DNA from 3 places in the Streptomyces sp. NPDC032822 genome. Region 2 is predicted to be linked to each of the others. Evidence: riboswitches for the same ligand, from Rfam matches in the RefSeq annotation. Region 2 holds a riboswitch; each other region holds the start of a gene.

What was found. Region 2 has a riboswitch for S-adenosylmethionine ahead of ACZ5VD_RS07205 (amino acid ABC transporter permease). Riboswitches for the same ligand answer to the same signal wherever they lie in the genome.
Region 1: another riboswitch for S-adenosylmethionine. It lies ahead of ACZ5VD_RS25060 (aminotransferase class V-fold PLP-dependent enzyme); the one in region 2 lies ahead of ACZ5VD_RS07205 (amino acid ABC transporter permease).
Region 3: another riboswitch for S-adenosylmethionine. It lies ahead of thrC (threonine synthase); the one in region 2 lies ahead of ACZ5VD_RS07205 (amino acid ABC transporter permease).

The regions. Positions count from the first base shown of each region.
Region 1 covers NZ_JBVIOL010000008.1:474,879-481,528, reverse strand. Annotated here, with positions in the region: gene qcrC (cytochrome bc1 complex diheme cytochrome c subunit) at 1-146, shown strand, start outside; gene qcrA (cytochrome bc1 complex Rieske iron-sulfur subunit) at 143-1,201, shown strand; gene qcrB (cytochrome bc1 complex cytochrome b subunit) at 1,198-2,838, shown strand; gene trpD (anthranilate phosphoribosyltransferase) at 2,995-4,059, shown strand; SAM riboswitch class IV at 4,134-4,250, shown strand; gene ACZ5VD_RS25060 (aminotransferase class V-fold PLP-dependent enzyme) at 4,405-5,787, shown strand; partial or broken gene ACZ5VD_RS25055 (glycerate kinase) at 5,742-6,018, opposite strand; gene ACZ5VD_RS25050 (Lrp/AsnC family transcriptional regulator) at 6,170-6,451, opposite strand; gene ACZ5VD_RS25045 (rhomboid family intramembrane serine protease) at 6,448-6,650, opposite strand, start outside.
Region 2 covers NZ_JBVIOL010000002.1:335,908-342,557, forward strand. Annotated here, with positions in the region: gene ACZ5VD_RS07200 (amino acid ABC transporter ATP-binding protein) at 1-489, opposite strand, end outside; gene ACZ5VD_RS07205 (amino acid ABC transporter permease) at 486-1,469, opposite strand; SAM riboswitch class IV at 1,826-1,935, opposite strand; gene ACZ5VD_RS07210 (glutathione S-transferase C-terminal domain-containing protein) at 2,003-2,869, opposite strand; gene ACZ5VD_RS07215 (putative leader peptide) at 2,973-3,110, opposite strand; gene ACZ5VD_RS07220 (ABC transporter ATP-binding protein) at 3,287-5,137, opposite strand; tRNA gene ACZ5VD_RS07225 (tRNA-Pro) at 5,394-5,467, opposite strand; gene ACZ5VD_RS07230 (hypothetical protein) at 5,468-5,833, shown strand; gene ACZ5VD_RS07235 (ArsR/SmtB family transcription factor) at 6,158-6,650, shown strand, end outside.
Region 3 covers NZ_JBVIOL010000006.1:489,658-496,307, reverse strand. Annotated here, with positions in the region: gene ACZ5VD_RS20320 (extracellular solute-binding protein) at 1-958, shown strand, start outside; gene ACZ5VD_RS20315 (DUF3263 domain-containing protein) at 1,011-1,247, shown strand; gene otsB (trehalose-phosphatase) at 1,448-2,287, shown strand; gene ACZ5VD_RS20305 (alpha,alpha-trehalose-phosphate synthase (UDP-forming)) at 2,307-3,731, opposite strand; gene ACZ5VD_RS20300 (glucosyl-3-phosphoglycerate synthase) at 3,999-4,943, opposite strand; SAM riboswitch class I at 5,105-5,244, shown strand; gene thrC (threonine synthase) at 5,260-6,546, shown strand.

The DNA of each region.
Region 1 (6,650 bases), on a different contig from region 2:
ACGACACCGAGAGCCCCGGCGGTCTTGAGCTGGGCGGACTCGGTCCGGTCTCCGAAGGCCTGTTCGCCTGGATCTTCGGACTCGGCGCGCTGATCGCGGTCGCCGTCTGGGTCGCCGCTCGGACCGCAAAGGCCAAGAAGTCATGAGTAGCCAAGACATTCCAGAAGAGAACCTGCCCGCAGAGCAGGGCCACGCGCACGGTGCCGTAGGCGTCGCGGACGAGAAGAACCCGTTCGCCGACCCCGGGCTGCCGCCCCACGAGCACCGCGTCCAGGACATCGACGAGCGGGCCGCCAGGCGGTCCGAGCGCACGGTCGCCATGATGTTCGTGCTGTCGATGCTGGCCACCGTCGGCTTCATCGTCTCGTACGTGGCGATCCCGCACGACAGGGCGATCTACGTCTTCCCGATCGGGCACATCAACGCGTTGAACTTCGCGCTGGGCCTGACGCTGGGATCGGCGCTGTTCCTCATCGGCGCGGGCGCGGTCCACTGGGCCCGCACCCTGATGTCCGACGTGGAGATCCCCGCCGAGCGGCACCCGATCGAGGCTCCGCCCGAGGTCAAGGCCCAGGTCATGGCCGACTTCAAGCAGGGTGCCAAGGAGTCAGCGCTCGGCCGCCGCAAGCTGATCCGCAACACGATGTTCGGCGCGCTGGCCCTGTTCCCGCTCTCCGGCGTGATGCTGCTGCGCGACCTCGGTCCGCTGCCCGGCACCAAGCTCCGCCACACCCTGTGGTCCAAGGGCAAGCTGCTCGTCAACATGAACACCAACGAGCCGCTGCGCCCCTCGGACATCGCGGTCGGCTCGCTGACCTTCGCCAAGCCCGAGGGCCTGGAGGAGGACGACCACGAGTTCCAGACCGAGATCGCCAAGGCCGCCCTGATGATCGTCCGGATCCAGCCGGACAACATCAAGGACAAGCGCGAGCTCGAGTGGTCGCACGAGGGCATCGTGGCGTACTCGAAGATCTGCACCCACGTCGGTTGCCCGATCTCCCTGTACGAGCAGCAGACGCACCACGTGCTGTGCCCCTGCCACCAGTCCACCTTCGACCTCTCCGACGGCGCCCGGGTGATCTTCGGCCCCGCCGGTCACGCCCTGCCGCAGCTGCGCATCGGTGTGAACGACGAGGGCTACCTCGAGGCGCACGGCGACTTCGACGAGCCCGTCGGTCCTGCTTTCTGGGAGCGCGGATGAGCACTGAGACGACCACCTCCGACTCGCGCTCGCGCGAGAAGGCGCCGGCCGGCGAGCGCGTCGCCGACTGGGCCGACGGCCGGCTGGGGATCTACTCCCTGGCCAAGGCCAACATGCGCAAGATCTTCCCCGACCACTGGTCGTTCATGTTGGGTGAGGTCTGCCTCTACAGCTTCATCATCATCATCCTCACGGGTGTGTATCTGACGCTGTTCTTCCACCCGTCGATGAACGAGGTGGAGTACCACGGCAGCTACGTCCCGCTGCAGGGCCAGCTGATGTCCGAGGCGTTCAACTCGACCATGCACATCTCCTTCGATGTGCGCGGTGGCCTGCTGATCCGGCAGATCCACCACTGGGCGGCGCTGATCTTCCTCGCCGGCATGTTCGTGCACATGATGCGCGTGTTCTTCACGGGTGCGTTCCGCAAGCCCCGCGAGGTCAACTGGCTGTTCGGCTTCCTGCTGTTCGTCCTGGGCATGTTCACCGGGTTCACCGGCTACTCACTCCCTGACGACCTGCTCTCCGGCACCGGTGTCCGCTTCATGGAGGGCGCGGTCCTGTCCGTGCCGGTCGTCGGCACGTACCTGTCGTTCTTCCTCTTCGGCGGCGAGTTCCCGGGCGGCGACTTCGTGGCCCGCTTCTACTCGATCCACGTACTGCTGCTGCCGGGCATCATGCTCGGCCTGGTCGTCGGCCACCTGATCCTGGTCTTCTACCACAAGCACACGCAGTTCGCGGGCCCCGGAAAGACGAACAACAACGTCGTCGGCATGCCGCTGCTGCCGGTCTACATGGCCAAGGCCGGAGGCTTCTTCTTCCTGGTCTTCGGTGTCATCGCGGCCATCTCGGCGATCGCCTCGATCAACCCGATCTGGTCCATGGGCCCCTACCGGCCGGACCAGGTGTCCACCGGCGCCCAGCCCGACTGGTACATGGGCTTCTCCGAGGGCCTGATCCGTGTCATGCCGGGCTGGGAGATCAACTTCTGGGGTCACACGCTCGTCCTGGGCGTGTTCATCCCGCTGGTGATCTTCCCGCTGGTCCTGGTCGCGATCGCGGTCTACCCGTTCATCGAGTCCTGGGTCACCGGCGACAAGCGCGAGCACCACATCCTGGACCGCCCGCGCAACGTGCCGACGCGTACGGCCTTCGGTGTCGCGTGGATCACCTGGTACATGGTGCTGCTGATCGGTGGTGGAAACGACCTCTGGGCCACCCACTTCCACCTGTCGATCAACGCCATCACCTGGTTCGTCCGGATCGCGTTCTTCGTCGCCCCGGTCATCGCGTTCGTCGTCACCAAGCGGATCTGCCTCGGCCTCCAGCGCCGCGACAAGGACACGGTGCTGCACGGCCGCGAGTCCGGCATCATCAAGCGCCTGCCGCACGGTGAGTTCATCGAGGTGCACGAGCCGCTCAGCCAGGACGCGCTGCACACCCTCACCGCGCACGAGCAGTACCAGCCCGCCGAGATCGGCCCGACGGTCGACGAGAACGGTGTCGAGCGCAAGGTGAAGGGCTCCGCGAAGCTGCGCGCCAAGCTCAGCGAGTCGTACTACGGCGAGGAGAGCCAGATCGCCAAGCCGACGGTCGAGGAGTACAAGGAGATCACGAGCGGCCACGGCCACCACTGATCGCTGCGCTCGCCACGCGCGGTAGTAGGCGGTAGTAGGGAGCGAAGGGCCCCGTCCGAACACCGGACGGGGCCCTTCGCCGTGTCCGCCGGCTGGATAGGGTGGACCTCGTTGAGACTCGCGTCCCGCTGTACGGGACTGATCCAGGAGCGGCTGATGAGCGCTGTGACCCCCGCAGGAGGCGACACCGCGGCGGACCGTTCCTGGCCCGAGGTACTGAGCGCGCTGCTCGCCGGCCGGGACCTGAGCGCCGGTGACACAGCCTGGGCGATGGACCGCTTCATGAGCGGCGAGGCCTCGGACGCCCAGATCGCGGGCTTCATGGTGGCGCTGCGGGCCAAGGGCGAGACGGTCGAGGAGGTCACCGGTCTCGTCGAGGCGATGTACGCGCACGCGCAGCCCCTGGACATCCCGGGCCCGGCCGTCGACATCGTCGGCACCGGCGGCGACCGGGCCAGGACGGTCAACATCTCGACGATGTCCGCCATCGTGATCGCGGGCACCGGCGCCAAGGTCGTCAAGCACGGCAACCGGGCCTCGTCCTCGGCGAGCGGCTCCTCCGACGTACTGGAGAAGCTCGGCATCAACCTGGACCTGTCGCCCGAAGGCGTGGCGCGGGTGGTGGAGGAGGCCGGGATCACCTTCTGCTTCGCCGCCAAGTTCCATCCCTCGATGCGCTTCGTCGGAGGGGTCCGGCGCGACCTCGGGATTCCGACCTCGTTCAACCTGCTCGGTCCGCTGACCAACCCCGCCAAGGTCACCGCCTCCGCGGTGGGCTGCTTCGACACCCGGATGGCCGGGCTCATCGCCGGCGTCCTGGCCGAGCGGGGTTCGTCCGCGCTGGTCTTCCGCGGTGACGACGGCCTCGACGAACTCACCACCACGGCCACCTCCCGGGTGTGGGTCGTGCGGAACGGCAAGGTCACCGAGGAGGCCTTCGACCCGCGGCACGTCGGCCTCGAACTGGTACCGGTGGAAGCCCTGCGGGGCGCGGACGCCTCGTACAACGCCGAGGTCGCCCGGCGCCTGCTGGACGGTGAGAGCGGCCCGGTGCGGGACGCCGTACTGCTGAACTCGGCGGCGGCGCTGGTGGCGCTGGAGCCGACCGGGGCGCCGCTGGCCGAGCAGCTGCGGGCCAAGATGGTCAGGACGGCCGAGTCGATCGACTCGGGGGCGGCGAAGCGGACGCTGGAGCGCTGGGTGGCGGCCACCAACAGGTAGTGCCCCGTGTCGTGATGTCCCGCGATCCGGACACGGGTTGCGGGACCACGATCACTTCGCGTACGTTTTTTGCAGGTCATGAGTGACAGTCATGAGGCCCCGGCCGACTGTCCGGCAACCCTCCGTCCGTGGCGGGGTGCCCCGGGTGAAGACCAGGCCGTGCACCACAAGGTGTACGGCAAGCGCGGATCCCTCGCCGCTCGAAACGAGCGCAGTACCAGGGATCCTGGTCGTCGAGGAGCCTTCTGTGAGCAAGCGAATGCGATAGGGCGAAGAGCCCCCTTCCGCGTACCTCTTTCCCCCTTTCACCCCCCTTTTTTTTCTTGCTTCTCACAGGAGTTCGCCATGTCTGTCTCCACCGCTGCCGTCGCCCAGGCCATTTGTTCCCCGCTGCCCGTTCTGGGCCGTGATGTCACTGTGCCGCTCGTCACCGGCGGCGAGGTCAGCTACGCCGCGCTCGACTACGCGGCCAGCGCCCCGGCGCTCCAGCGGGTCTGGGACGACGTTGCGGCGTACGCCCCCTACTACGGCAGCGTCCACCGCGGGGCCGGCTACCTCTCCCAGCTGTCCACCGACCTCTTCGAGAACGCCCGGAAGACGGTCGCCGAGTTCCTCGACTGCCGCGAGGACGACCAGCTGGTCTTCACCCGGTCCACCACCGACTCGCTGAACCTCCTCGCCTCCGCGCTGCCGGCCGACTGCCAGGTCTTCGTCTTCGAGACCGAGCACCACGCCTCGCTGCTGCCCTGGAAGGACGCCCGGGTCACCTACCTCGACGCCCCGCGCACCCCGGGCCAGGCCGTCGCGACCCTGGAGCGCGCCCTCGCCGAGCGCACGGTGCCCCTGGGCGAGGGGTACGGCCCGGCCCTGGTCTGCGTCACCGGCGCCTCGAACGTCACCGGTGAGCTGTGGCCGGTGCGGGAGCTGGCCGCCGCCGCCCACGCGCACGGCGCCCGGATCGTCCTGGACGCCGCGCAGCTGGCCCCGCACCACCCGGTGTCGGTGCGGGACCTCGACGTCGACTGGATCGCCTTCTCCGGGCACAAGCTGTACGCCCCGTTCGGCTCCGGCGTGCTGGCCGGCCGGTCCGACTGGCTGGTCGCGGCCGACCCCTACCTCGCGGGCGGCGGCGCCAGCCGCAAGGTCACGCGGCGCGAGGACGGGGGAGTGGACGTGGAGTGGCACGAGAGCGCCGCCCGCCACGAGGCCGGCTCGCCCAACGTGATCGGCGTCTACGCCATCGCCTCCGCCTGCAAGGCGCTCACCGAGGCCGGCTTCGACTCGCTGGTCGCCCGGGAGCAGCACCTGATCTCCCGGGTCCGGGCCGGGCTCGCGGAGGTCCCGGAGGTCCGGATCCTCTCCCTCTTCGGCGACGACGCCCCGCGCGTCGGTGTGATCTCCTTCGTCGTCGAGGGCTGGAACAGCTCCCACTTCGCCGCCGCGCTCTCCGCCGAGTACGGCATCGGCGTGCGGGACGGACTGTTCTGCGCCCACCCGCTGGTGCGCACGCTGCTCGGCAGCGACCCGCAGACCCAGGGCGAGTGCGGTGCCCCCGAGGCCGCGCCCGGCGAGAAGTCCCTCAACGCGATCCGGGTGAGCTTCGGCGCGGGCACCCCCGACGAGCACGTGGAGCGGTTCGTGGGCGCCGTGAAGGAACTGGTCCGCGACGGCGCCCGGTGGAACTACCGCACCGAAGAAGGCCGTTGCGTGCCCGACACCTCCGCGTGAGGCACCCGGGGCCCGGGCATTCGGGCCCCCAGCAGGATCACCCCGAGGGCGCGCTCGGTGGCGTCGGTGAGGAGTTCAGCGCCGCCGCCATCGGCGCCGGCAGGATCCCGCCGCACGCGTCCACGCCCGGCACCCGGGCGCGAGCACCGGGCGCCCGTACGGCTTGGCCCGCCGGGCCACCTCGGCGGGAACCTTCCCACGGGGCGTCCGGTGGTCCAGCGCGCCCTCGGCGGCCCGGGCGGACGGCTTCTTGAAACCGCCGGGGGCCACGGCGACTCGGCGGGAGAAGGCCGTGGGGCCGCTCCTGCCGCCGCCTCCCGGGGGCCGGGATGAGCCCGGGATGAAGAACTCCTCATCCTGGGGCGGTTCCTCGGCCGTCGGGTCAGCTGTCCAGCCCGATCGCGAACGCGGCCTCCAGGTCGTGCTGCGAGTACGTCCGGAACGCCACGTGCGTGTCCGTCCCCTCCACGCCGGGGATCTTGCTGATGCTGCCCGGGATGACCTCGGCCAGGTCCTCGTGCCGCTTCACCCGGACCATGGCGATCAGGTCGTACGTCCCGGTGACGGAGAAGACCTCGCTGACGCTCTCCAGCGCGGCGATCCGTTCCGCGATCTCGGGGATCCGGTCCACGCTGGTCTTGATGAGGACGATCGCGGTGATCACGGCTGGTTCTCTCCCTCGGGGGCCGGAGCTGGGGCGGCCCTCACTCTAGTAGTACGTCCGAAACGGACCCACGCGAAGGCCAGTCCCAGGCCGAAGCCCACCAGGTGGGCCAGATAGGCCACGCCGGGGCCCTGCCCGGCCTGTCCGGCGGCCAGCCACTGCAGGGCCGCCCAGAAGGGCAGGACCACCCAGGCGGGGA
Region 2 (6,650 bases):
CTGCCGTGGGTAGGCGTGGGTCCTGTCGGCCAGGCCGACCCGGTCGAGGAGTTCGCGGGCCAGTTCCCGCGCCTCGGGCTTGACGAGTCTGCCGGTCGCCACCGGGGCGGCGGCCACGTTGTCGAGCACGGTGAGGTGCGGGAAGAGGTTGAAGTTCTGGAAGACGAAGCCGATACGGCTGCGCTGGGTCAGGATGGCCCGCTCGCTCAGCTCCTTCAGCCGGTCGCCCTGCCGGCGTACGCCGATCAGCTCGCCGTTGACGCTGACGTAGCCGATCTCCGGCTTCTCCAGGTGGTTGACGACCCGCAGCAGGGTGGACTTGCCGGAGCCTGACGGGCCGAGGATCACCGTGACCTCGCCGGGCCGCACCGTCAGGTCGACGCCGTCCAGGACGCGGTGGGTGCCGTACCACTTGTGCACGTCGTGCACCTCGACGGCGGCGGCCTCGGTCGTGGCCCCGATCTCGGTCGTGATCGTTTCGGCGGTCATACGGCGGTCTCCCTGCGGATGCGGGCGCGCAGATCGGTGAGACCGGTCCGCAGTTTCTGCAACGGGGTCGGCGGCAGGTTGCGGGTGGCGCCCCGGGCGTAGTGCCGCTCGACGTAGAACTGGATGACGGACACGACGCTGGTGAGGATCAGGTACCAGACGGTGACGACCAGGAGCAGCGGCACGATGTCGCCCGGGTACGTCGACCCCATGGCCTGCGCGGTGCCGAACAGGTCGAGCAGGGACACGTAGAAGACCAGCGAGGTGCTCTTGACGAGGCCGATGAGCTGGTTGACGTAGTTCGGGGTGATGGAGCGCAGCGCCTGCGGGAAGACGATCTTCCGGAACTGGTAGTTCTTCGGCAGGCCGAGTGCGGAGGCCGCCTCGTGCTGGCCCTGGTCGACGGAGAGGATGCCGCCGCGGACGACTTCGGCCGCGTAGGCCGCCTCGTTGAGGCTGAGACCGATGACGGCGACGGCCATGTCGGTGGCGAGCCGGGACTCGTCGAAGGTGAAGAAGGCCGGCCCGAAGGGGACGCCCACGCTGAGCGTCTTGTAGAGGGCGCTGAAGTTGTAGAGGAACAGTAGGACGACGATCAGCGGGATGGAGCGCAGTGCCCAGACGTAGGTCCAGCTGACCGCGCGCAGCACCGGGCTGCGGGAGAGCCGGGCGAGGGCCAGCAAGATGCCGCCGAGGAGGCCCAACACCGCGCTGTAGGCAGTGACTTCGAGGGTGATGAGCAGTCCGTCGAGGATGGTGGGGCGCAGGAACCAGTAGCCGAAGCGGTCCCACTGGTAGAAGGGGTTGGTCACCAGTCCGTGGACGAACTGGGCCGCCAGGACCAGCACGGCGGCGGTGGCGATCCAGCGGCCGGGGCGCCGCAGGGGCAGAACTCGCTGGGCGGCGAGCTGTTTTGACGGTGCGTCGACGGGCGGGGGCGCCTCGGCGAGGGACACGGCGGTGCCTGGGGGTTCACTCATGGTGGGCTCCGGCAGGGTCGGATCCCCCGGACACGGCGGACACGCCGCCGCCACGACGGCCGCCGGACGGCGGGACGGGGCGGCTGCGGGCAACGCACGGGAACCGGGAGCTGGGCGGAGAACGGCACACCGCGCGGGCGGTGTTCGTCAGGAACGCGGGGGCTGGGGAGAGACGTCAGCCCCGACAGCGGGCACGGCCCGGTGCGGTACACAGTGCGCTGCTCACGCGGAGCAGGTCGACGGCCCGGTCGGCGACGAGCGGGCTCGCGCACGGCGGTACGCAGCCCTGAGGGCGGCGGATGGCCGTCCTGGGAGCTGCGTACATGTCCGTCACCCTGCTCTTCCGGCCCGAAGGGCCCTCGCGCTTACCGAAATTGTCATCCGGTCCGGTCGTCACCTGGGGCACCCCACCGCGTGCGAGGGTTGCCGGTCAGCAAGCCAGGGCCTGTCGCTGACACTCATGACCGTTCTGGCCGTCATTCAAGACAAACGCCGGGGCGCCTGTCAACGCCGGTCCACCCAGTGGGAACCGGCTACGCGCCCTGGGCGGCGTGCGCGGCCCAGTCGAGAATCTGCACGGCGGCCCCGGCGGCCTCCAGGCCCCGGCAGTGGGCGTGGTGGCGGCGGGCGATGCCGTCGAGGTCGAGGTGCGCGCCGAAGGCCGGGTGGGCGGCCAGGCGGCGGGCGTAGGCCCAGACGACGGGGTGGTCGGCGATGCGGTGCACCGCGGCGGCGTCCAGGTGGTGCCGGTGCACGGTGTCGAGCTGCACCAGGGTGACCCACAACTCGACGTCACCGGCGGTGATCTGATCCCGGATCAGATACTCCTGCCCGACGAGCCAGCGCTCCAGAGCGCCCAGGGTCTCCAGCAGCTTGCCGAGCGCCGCCTCGCGCTCGGCCGGCTCGGTGCCCGCGGCGCCCGCCCGCTGGGCGGCCTGCTCGATGCCTTGTGCGCACAGCCGCTCGACGGCCTCGATCTCCGACTCGGCCCCGCACGGATACAGCGCCGCACGGCCGCCGCCGAAGTGCCGGGCCAGGTCGCGGGTGATGTCGGGGGCGTGGGTGCTCACGATCCGCCCCGACCAGTCGTCGCTGAGCACCGGGCCGAGGGCGGCGCCGCGGTACCGGTGCACGCTCGCCTCGTAGAGCGGACGCAGCGCGGAGTGCCCTCCGTCGGGACAGTCCGGAACGACGTCCAGGAACGTGACGGGGCAGATGTCGTCGAGCCCGAGCAGACGGTGGGCCACCGCGATCCGAAGACCGTCGGGACAGGTGGGCGACAGGTGGAGGCGGTAGCGGCGGGGCACGGCGTAGTGCCCACTGCGCGCGTCGCGGCCGATCCTTCCCCGGAACGCCGGGGCCTGGGTGGAGGGGACAGGGGCGAGCGGCGTGACGGACATGGTTCTCCCCGGGGTGAGTGCGTGGACGTACGCGCGGCGGAAGCGACGTCGGGAGGGGCCCCGGCCCGAGCGGAGCCGACAACCGGGCGGGGCGCGGCCGGGTTCAGCCCAGTGGGCCGATCGCGCTGCAGACGCGCAGCAGATCGATGTGCCGGCGGGAGGTGAGAAGAGGGGAGGCGAGAGGGGTGGACGGCTCGGACGTACGGCTCACGCGGCTGGTGACCGGCCCAAGGCGCCCCATGTTTCCCTACCTGTTCACTAGGATTCCCTTATGGAGTGTCGGACGCGCTCCGGGCGGCGTCAAGAGGGTGTCCATGCTGTGGGCACGGAACGTGTGCGCGCGACCACGTCCGCCCCTCACCCTCCGCTCTCCCGGCCGTCGCCACTCCGGCGGCCCGGGCCCGAGGAGGCCCGTGGTCAGCGCAGGTCGGCCCGGTCCTCCACCGGCCGCTCCCCCGCTGTGTCGTCCTCCACCGGGCCGTCGTCGAGGAACCCGCCCGACTGGTGCTGCCAGAGCTTCGCGTAGGCGCCTTCCGAGGCGAGCAGTTCCTGGTGTGTGCCCTGCTCGACGATCCGTCCGCGGTCCAGGACGACGAGCCGGTCCATGCCGGCGACCGTGCTCAGCCGGTGCGCCACCACCAGTGCCGTCCGCCCCTCCATGAGCCGCCACAGCGCCTCCTGGACGAGGAGCTCGCTCTCGGAGTCGAGGGCGCTGGTGGCCTCGTCGAGCAGCAGGATCGGTGCGTCGCGCAGGATCGCGCGGGCGAGGGCGACCCGTTGGCGCTGCCCGCCGGAGAGTTTGATGCCGCGCTCGCCCACCATGGTGTCGAAGCCGTCGGGCAGGGCGTCGGCGAACTCCGTGACGTGCGCCGCCTCGGCAGCGCGGCGGATCTCCGCGGGGGTGGCGTCCGGCCGGGCGAACGCGATGTTGTCGCGCAGGGTGCGGTGGAACATCGCCGGGTCCTGCGGCACGTAGGCGATCAGGCCGCGCAGGTCGGCCTGGCGCATCCTGCTGATGTCCTGCCCCCCGATCAGGATCCGGCCCCCGTCGATGTCGGTCATCCGCAGCAGCAGTCGGCTGAGCGTGGTCTTGCCCCCGCCGGACCGGCCGACGAGGCCGATCTTCGCGCCGCCGGGCACGGCCAGGTCGAGGCCCTCGAAGAGCGGTTCCGCACCGGCGTGGGCGAAGTCGACCCGTTCGAAGCGGACCTCGGCGGCGCCCGGCAGCAGCGGTTCGGGCGAGTCCGGGTCGAGGACGGTGGGCGGCGCCAGCAGCAGTTCGGTGAACTGCGCGGCCTCCGTCATCGAGCTCTCCAGACGGCGGTAGATCTGGTTGAACTCGAACATGATCCGGGTGGCGTTGCTGTAGTAGGTGAACGCGACGACGACCGCCTCGACGCCGTGCTCACCGCCGCCGATGGTGACCGCGAGGAACAGGCCCAGCGCGTTGGTCAGGACGGACATCGGTGCGACCAGGGTGTCGATGCGCAGGTTGCCGTAGTCCCAGGACTTCAGGGTGAGCCGCCGGGAGAGCGCGACGCGGGACCGGTGCTCGGCGGCCTCGCGTTCCTCGGCGGCGAACGCCCGGACCGTGTCCATGTTCATCAGGCTGTCGGCGACATGGCCCGACACCCGGGCGATGGCCTCCTCGCGCTCGTCGACGAGGGCCTGCCGGCGGCGGATCAGGGGCACGACGCACAGTGCCGTGAGCGCGATCATCGCCAGGAGTCCGACCACCAGGAGCGGTTCGTAGCGCCACAGCACCACCGAGCCGAACAGCAACGGCACGAAGGAGCCCACGACCTGGAAGGTCAGGGTGTCGACGAACTCCTCGAAGCGGGAGGCGAAGCTGAGGACCCGCTTGGTCAGCGATCCGGCGAAGTTGTCGTGGAAGAACGCGGCGTCCTTGGCGAACAGCTCGTCCATGCCGATCACGTACAGGTGCTCGATGCCCAGGGCGTCCAGCCGGTTCAGGCAGTGCAGGCTGACGCGCCACAGTGCTTCCGAGAGCAGCAGGACGCCGGCGAAGCCGAGGAGATAGGGCAGTGTCGTGCCGACGGCGATATCGGCGTCGTCGGCGATGCGGCCGACGAGTTTCGCGACGACCAGCGGCGCGATGTAGTTGAGGCCGATGTTGCCCAGGGTGGTGAGGAGCATCGCGGGCATCGTGAGCCACCGGAGGCGGGCCAGTTCCCGTCCGTAGTAGCGCAGCGCGAGCCGCACGGAACCCTTGGTCCGGGGCACCTCACGCGATTCCGGCGATCCCATCCCCCACCCCGTGGTGTCGTCGTGCGGTGTCGTGGTCAGGCAGCCCGCCGCCTACCGCGGTGCGCGACGGTGTCCCGCGCCTCGCGCGCCGAGGTCCGCGAACGGGCGGGCGGGAAACCGAAGTGTCCCGCGACGGCGACCGCCGGGTCCAAGCGTTTTTCTCGGCCACGCGACGGCCCGAAGGACGCGGGGCGGGGCCCTCACCACGCGAAGAAGGGCCCCCACCGGCTCTCGCCGGTGAAGACCCTTCACACCGTCGGGACGACAGGATTTGAACCTGCGACCCCTTGACCCCCAGTCAAGTGCGCTACCAAGCTGCGCCACGTCCCGGTGCGCTCGCACGGTTGCTCGTGTGAGCGCGCGGGTCAACCCTACCCCATCCGGGCGGTCCGCCCGGCTGCGCGCAGGTCAGCCGCGGGCGCCGGGGAGCGCGCCTGCGGAGTCAGCATCCCCACCGAACCGCGGCGGATCTTCCACCGCCCGCTCGACGCCAAGGAGCGCTGGGCCATTGCCCGCGGGCTACTCCACGACGACTCCTTCGAGACCAAAGACCGCGTCGCGGGGCTGATGGTCCTGCTCTATGGCCAGTTCCCTGCAACGGCCTGTCGGCTGACCACCGCGCACGTCATCCAGGACGAGAACGGCGTCGCACTCCGCCTCGACAAAAACGCCGCTGAGGCTGCCACCGCCCCTTGACGGCCTAGCCCTCCAGCTCGTCGACATCGCAAACGATCATCAACGCACCGTGATGTCGAACGGCCTCAACGCACCCTGGCTCTTCACGACTCTGCGGCCCGGCAAGCCACTGGGCAGCAAGCAACTCAGCCGCCGCCTCCGCAAGATCGGACTCCCTGCCGAAGCCGGACGATGCGCAGCCCTGCTCGATCTCTGCACACAGATGCCACCGGCCGTCCTCCAACGCCTTCTCGGCATCAGCCCGTCAGCCGCCGAACGGTGGGCCGCCGGGGCCGTCAGGACCGCCTACGCGGCCGAGGCGGCCCGCCGATCCTGAGAAGCCATGTGAAGAGCATTGAGAAGAAGTCTTTGCATAGATATCTTCTCGTCATGCCTGAATCGCGACCACGCCTGCTGTCTGACATCGACGCGCTCAAGGCCCTCGCCCACCCGCTGCGCCAACAACTGGTGACCTGGCTTCAGCGCCATGGTCCGGCTACCTCCGCCGACCTGGCCGCCGAGTTCGGTGAGGACCGCGGCGCGACCAGCTATCACCTGCGGCAACTGGCCCGGTTCGGGTTCATCGAAGAGGACACGGACCGCTCATCCGGGCGTCGCAAGTACTGGCGAGCCATCCCCCAGGACGTGCGGCTGCCGCGCCGCCCGACGGAACCCGAGGTTGCTCTCGCCGCCGAGGAAATCCACCGGCAATGGATGGACCGTGCTGATCGCGACCTGACCGCCTACCTGTCCCACAGAGAAACGTTTGGCGAGTTTGCGGCGAGCGCCATGCACTCCTTCGGCAGCACCGTGCTCACCGCTGGGGAACTGGCCGAGT
Region 3 (6,650 bases), on a different contig from region 2:
CGACTACGCCCACGAGGACCTGCTCTACACGGCCGACGACCTGGTCTCCATCCCCGTGCAGGCCGACTGGATCGCCCAGCTCTCCGACGCGGGCGAGGTCAACGGCATCCAGTACGGCATGCCGTTCGCCGCCTCCACCCGGCTGCTCTTCTACAACAAGACCCTCTTCACCGAGGCCGGCCTCACCCCGCCGACCACCTGGAAAGAGCTCGCCGCGGACGCCGAGGCGCTGAAGGCGGAGGGCGTGAAGTACCCGTACGCGCTGCCGCTCGGGCCCGAGGAGGCGCAGGCCGAGACCATGCAGTGGCTGCTCAGCGGCGGGGGCGGGTACACCGACACGCTCGGCACCTACAGCATCGACTCCTCGGAGAACACCCACACCTTCGACTGGCTCCGGGACGACCTCGTCGCCAAGGGGCTGACCGGGCCGGTCGCGCCCGGGAAGCTCAACCGGGCCGGTGCGTTCGCCGCGTTCGCCTCCGGGGACGTCGGCATGCTCAACGGGCACCCCTCCCTGATGAAGATGGCCGACGACAAGGGCGTGAAGTTCGGCATGGTGCCGATGCCCGGCGAGGACGGCCCCAAGAAGATCTCCATGGGTGTCGCCGACTGGATGACCGCCTTCAAGAAGAACGGGCACGCCGACCAGGTCGGCGACTTGCTCAACTTCGTGTACAGCGAGAAGAACGTCCTCGCCTTCTCCCGTGAGTACGACCTGCTGCCGGTCACCAGCTCCGCGTCCGAGGTGATGAGCACGGCGAAGCAGGACGCCGACCTCAAGCCGTTCCTCGACGAACTGCCGCTGTCCGAGACGTACCCGGTGGGCGAGACCTCCTGGGCGCAGGTCAGCGCGGCCGTGAAGAAGGACATCGGGCAGGCCGTGGCCTCCGGCGGCAGCCCGGCCTCCGTGCTGAGCCGGCTCCAGTCGACGGCCGCGGCGGCACAGACCACCGAGTAGCCCGGGCAGCCGCGCGCTGGTCGCTGTCGGTGGCGGCGGCTAGCGTGCGGGCATGGACGAGGAGCAGGGGCTGGACCGCCGGGAACGGGAGATCCTCGCGTTGGAACGGCGGGGGTTCAGCGGGCCAGGACTGAAGGAGCGGGCGATCCGGGAGGAACTGGGGTTGGCGCCGGTGCGCTATTTCCAGCTCCTGAACGCGTTGCTCGACGACACCCGGGCGCTGGCCTTCGACCCGGTGACGGTGAACCGGCTACGAAGAGTGCGGGACGCACGGCGGTCCGAGCGGTAGGGGCGCAGCCCTCTTGGCTTGCGTCCCAGGGGCTCCGCCTTCTGGCCCCCCGCTGTGCCCACCCACTACCCGGCTCGGTCCCTCACAAGGCGGGCGTAACCCGTGGGGGCTTGGCCCACCCTTCAGCCAGGCGAGTCGGGCGGTGGGTGGGCACAGGCCGGGGCTGGGGGCGGAGCCCACAGGGGCATAGGCTCGGGGGCATGGTCACCGACTTTCTGCCGACGCCCTCGACCCCGGCAGGGCGTGAGGGACTCGACGCCCTGCTCGCCCAGCCGCGCCGGGCGGTCGTCGCGCTCGACTTCGACGGGACGCTCGCGCCGATCGTGGCGGATCCGGAGCAGGCCAGAGCGCATCCGGACGCGGTGGACGTGCTGGCGGCGCTCACTCCGAAGCTGGCCGCCGTCGCCGTGGTCACCGGGCGCCCGGCCGGGGTGGCCGTGCGCAACGGCGGCTTCGCCGGGGTCGCGGGGCTCGAACACCTCGTCGTCCTCGGGCACTACGGCGCCGAGCGCTGGGACGCCCGTACGGGCACCGTCGACGCCCCCGCCCCGCACCCCGGTGTCGCCGCCGTCCGGGCCGAGTTGCCGGGGGTGCTCGACGGGGCGGGTGTGTGGCAGGGGACGTGGGTCGAGGAGAAGGGGCGGGCGGTCGCCGTACACACGCGGCGGGCCGCCGATCCGCAGGCCGCGTTCGAGGCGCTGCGCGCACCCCTCACCGACCTGGCCACCCGGCACGGCCTGATCGTCGAACCCGGCCGTCTGGTCCTGGAGTTGCGCCCGCCCGGCATGGACAAGGGCGTCGCCCTCCTTGAGTACGTCCGCGAGGTCGGCGCCACGTCCGTCCTCTACGCCGGTGACGACCTCGGCGACCTCCCCGCCTTCGCCGCCGTCGACAAGCTCCGCTCCGACGGCACACCGGGGCTGCTGGTCTGCAGCGGCAGCGACGAGGTCACCGAGCTGCGGGAGCGCGCGGACCTGGTGGTGGACGGCCCGGAGGGGGTCGTAGGCCTGCTGGGGGCCCTGGCGGCACGGCTCGGCTGACGAAGGCCGCCGGCCGCGGTCACTCCTCCTTCAGCGCGGTCAGCTGCTCCAGGAACCACTGGGCCGGGGGCAGGGCGGTCGCCGCCGCGATCAGTCGCTTGGTGCGCTCGGCGCGCTCGCCGGCCGGCACGGTCAGGGCCTCGTGCAGGGCGTTCGCCGTGCCGACGACGTCGTACGGGTTCACGGCGACGGCGTCCTCGCCCAGTTCCTCGAAGGCGCCCGCCTCCCGCGACAGCACCAGCACGCACCCCTCGTCGGAGACCACCGGGATCTCCTTCGCGACGAGGTTCATGCCGTCCCGGATGGGGTTGACCAGCGCCACGTCGGCGAGGCGGTACGCGGCCAGGGAGCGGGCGAAGTCGTCCTTGACGTGCAGGACGACCGGGGTCCACCCCGGTGTGCCGTAAGCGGAGTTGATCTCGTCGGCCAGCCGCTGGACCTCGGCCGTGTAGTCGCGGTAGACGGCGAGGTCCTGGCGGGAGGGGTAGGCGAACGCCACGTGCACCACCCGCTCGCGCCACTCGGGGTGGTCGTCGAGCAGGTGCCGGTACGCCAGCAGGCCCCGGACGATGTTCTTCGACAGCTCGGTGCGGTCGACGCGCACGATGGTCCGGCGGCCCTCGCCGATCTCGGCCCGCAGGGCCGTCATCCGCTCCTCGACGTCGGGCTCGTGGGCCCGCTCGCGCAGGAAGTCGGCGTCCGCGCCCAGTCCGTGCACCCCGATCAGGGTGTCCCCGAGGCCGTCGGCGAACTCCGTGGCGCAGGCGGTGAACGCGTCCGCCCAGCGGTGGGTGAGGAAGCCGAGCCGGTCGGCGCCGAGCATGCCGCGCAGCACCTGCCCGGCGATGTCGTCCGGCAGCATCCGGAAGTACTCCGGCGGCGCCCACGGCGTGTGCGAGAAGTGGCCGATCCTCAGGTCGGGCCGCAGCTCGCGGAGCAGGCCGGGGACCAGCGTGAGGTGGTAGTCCTGCACCACGACCGCCGCGCCCTCGGCGGCCTCCTCGGCCAGCGCCTCGGCGAACGCGCGGTTGTACGTCTCGTACGACGCCCACTGGCGCCGGAACTCCGCGTCGAAGACCGGCTCCAGCGGGGTCTGGTACAGCATGTGGTGGACGAACCACAGCACGGAGTTGGCGATGCCGTTGTACGCCTCGGCGTGCACGTCGGCCGGGATGTCGAGCATCCGGACGCCGTCCTCGCCGATCCCGCGCCGGACCGCCTCCCGGTCGCCGTCGGACAGCGCCGAGCACACCCACAGGGCGCCCGCGTCCGGCCCGATGGCGGACAGGCCCGAGACCAGCCCGCCGCCACCCCGCTTGGCGTGGAGCGAGCCGTCCTCGCGGACGGTGTACGAGACCGGGCCGCGGTTGGACGCGACCAGTACCTCGGCACTGCCTGCCGCCTGCGGTGAAGCCATACGAGCCGTACGAGCCATGGGAGCCATACGCCACAACCTAGCCCGGCCCGGAAACGCTCAAACGTACGGACGCGCTCCGTGAGCACCCGTGTACCGGCCGGATGCGGTCTGCGGCAGCCGTGCGGCCGGACAGAGCCGGCACGGCCGGTACACGACCGGATACGGCCGGTGCATTCCCGGTACGCGGCCGGCAGCGCGTCACTGGTACGCGGCCGGGGCGTCACCGGTACGCGGCCAGTGCATCCTCGGTACGCGTACCGGTGCGTCGCCGGTAACCGGCCGGGGGCGCCGGCCTTACGCGGCCTTTCGCCGCGCGTACTCCGTGATCTCCACCATCGGCGGCCGTTCCTCCGTGTCCACGGAGTAGGTGCGCGGCTCGAAGCCGTCCCGGCCCCGTTCGAACTGGGTGAGGGAGGGGCGGATGAGGTGCCCGCGGGCCAGCCGCAGCTGGGCCGTGCGGTAGATCGCGGCGGACATCCGGCCGAGCGCCTGGCCGTCCTGGTGGCGGTGCTTGCGCACCCCGACGTCGACCTGGGCGAGCGCGTCGAGCCCCACCAGGTGGAGGGCGTCGATCAGCATGCCCAGCTCCACGCCGTAGCCCACCGGGAAGGGGAGCTGTTCCAGGAGCGAGCGGCGGGCCGCGTACTCGCCGCCGAGCGGCTGCACGAAACCGGCCAGCTGCGGCCAGTGCATGTTCAGCAGTGGGCGGGCCATCAGCTCGGTGACCCGGCCGCCCTGACCGGCGGCGCCGCCGAGGGGACGGTCGTACATCCCCTTGACCAGGTCGACCCCGGGGTCGGTGAGCAGAGGACCCACGATCCCGGAGACGAAGTCCGAGGAGAACTCCTTGAGGTCGGCGTCGATGAAGCAGACGATGTCCCCGCTGGTGGCGAGGAGGGAGCGCCACAGGACTTCGCCCTTGCCGGGGACGGTCGGGACGCGGGGGAGGATGTCGTCGCGGTGGACGACCGTGGCCCCGGCCGCGGCGGCCACCTCGGACGTGCGGTCGGTGGATCCCGAGTCGACGACGACGATCTCGTCGACGAGCGGGACCTGTCGCATGAGGTCGTGACGGATCACGGAGACGATGTCACCGACCGTCTCCTCCTCGTTGAGCGCGGGCAGTACCACGCTCACCGACTGGCCCGTGGCCCGTTTCGCGGCCATGATCCGGTGGAGCGGGCGGTCGGTCTTGGACCAGGAGCGGGTGCTCAGCCAACGCTCGACTTCGTTCAGCACAGTGCGCGGCTCCTCTGCGTGCCCGCCGCGGAAGCGGCTATGGATACAGTCATCTCGCGGTTCGGACGACTCTCTCAACTGTCCTGGCCTTCGGTTACAGTCTTGAACAACGCGGATGACCATCGCATGTCCTGGGTGGCCCGCCGCTCACAACTTCATACCGCTCATCCAGAGGGGCAGAGGGATACGGCCCGATGAAGCCCCGGCAACCCTCCAGTCGGTACTCGTACGCGCGAGGCTCCCGACTCGGGAAGGTGCCAAATCCGTCTCACGGCGAGATGCGTCGTGAGGAAGATGAGGAAGGGCCTCGCCTCTCATGGCTGTGCAGACCGCTGCAAGCATCACCGGATCCACCGTGGACCTCGGTCCCGCCGCCGCCCTCTCCTGCCGCGAGTGCGGCCACCGCGTGCCCCTCGGCCCGGTCTTCGCCTGCCAGGAGTGTTTCGGCCCGCTGGAGATCGCCTACGACTTCTCGGGCTACGACACCGAGGAACTCCGCAAGCAGATCGAAGCGGGCCCCGCGAACATCTGGCGTTACGCCCCGCTGCTGCCCGTCCCCGCGGACGTGGCCGACAAGCCGAACATCAACCCCGGCTGGACCAAGCTCGTCCAGGCCGACAACCTCGCGCGCGAGCTGGGCGTCGACGCCGGCAAGCTCTTCGTGAAGGACGACTCCGGCAACCCGACGCACTCCTTCAAGGACCGGGTCGTCGCCCAGGCCATCGAGGCCGCCCGGGTCTTCGGCTTCACCACCCTGTCCTGCTCCTCGACCGGGAACCTGGCCGGTGCCGTCGGCGCCGCCGCCGCCCGGGCCGGCTTCCGTTCCTGCGTGTTCATCCCGCACGACCTGGAGCAGGGCAAGGTCGTCATGGCGGCCGTCTACGGCGGCGAGCTCGTCGGCATCGAGGGCAACTACGACGACGTGAACCGTTTCTGCTCCGAGCTGATCGGCGACCCGGCCGGCGAGGGCTGGGGCTTCGTCAACGTCAACCTGCGGCCGTACTACGCCGAGGGCTCCAAGACGCTGGCGTACGAGATCTGCGAGCAGCTGGGGTGGCGGCTGCCGGACCAGCTGGTCGTTCCGATCGCCTCGGGTTCACAGCTCACGAAGATCGACAAGGGGCTGCAGGAGCTGATCAAGCTCGGGCTCGTCGAGGACAAGCCCTACAAGATCTTCGGCGCGCAGGCCGAGGGGTGCTCGCCGGTGTCCGTCGCGTACAAGGCGGGACATGACGTGGTCCGGCCGCAGAAGCCGAACACGATCGCCAAGTCGCTGGCGATCGGCAACCCGGCGGACGGGCCCTATGTCCTGGACATCGCCCGTCGGACCGGCGGTGCGGTGGAGGACGTGAACGACGAGCAGGTCGTGGACGCGATCAGGCTCCTCGCCCGGACCGAGGGCATCTTCGCGGAGACCGCGGGTGGCGTGACGGTCGGTGTCACGAAGAAGCTGATCGAGAGCGGGCTGCTCGACCCGACGAAGACCACCGTGGTGCTGAACACCGGCGACGGGCTGAAGACGCTGGACGCGGTGGCGGGTACGGGTCTTTCCGCGACCATCCGCCCCAACCTCGACTCGTTCCACGAGGCCGGCCTCGCGTAGCCGTTCTCGTCCGCGGGCCGGTGGGGGCCGGTCGCGCCCACGCGGCGGCGCCCGCACATCCCGCACAGCCCCGCGCGCCCCTGAAACGCCTTACCCGACCGGAG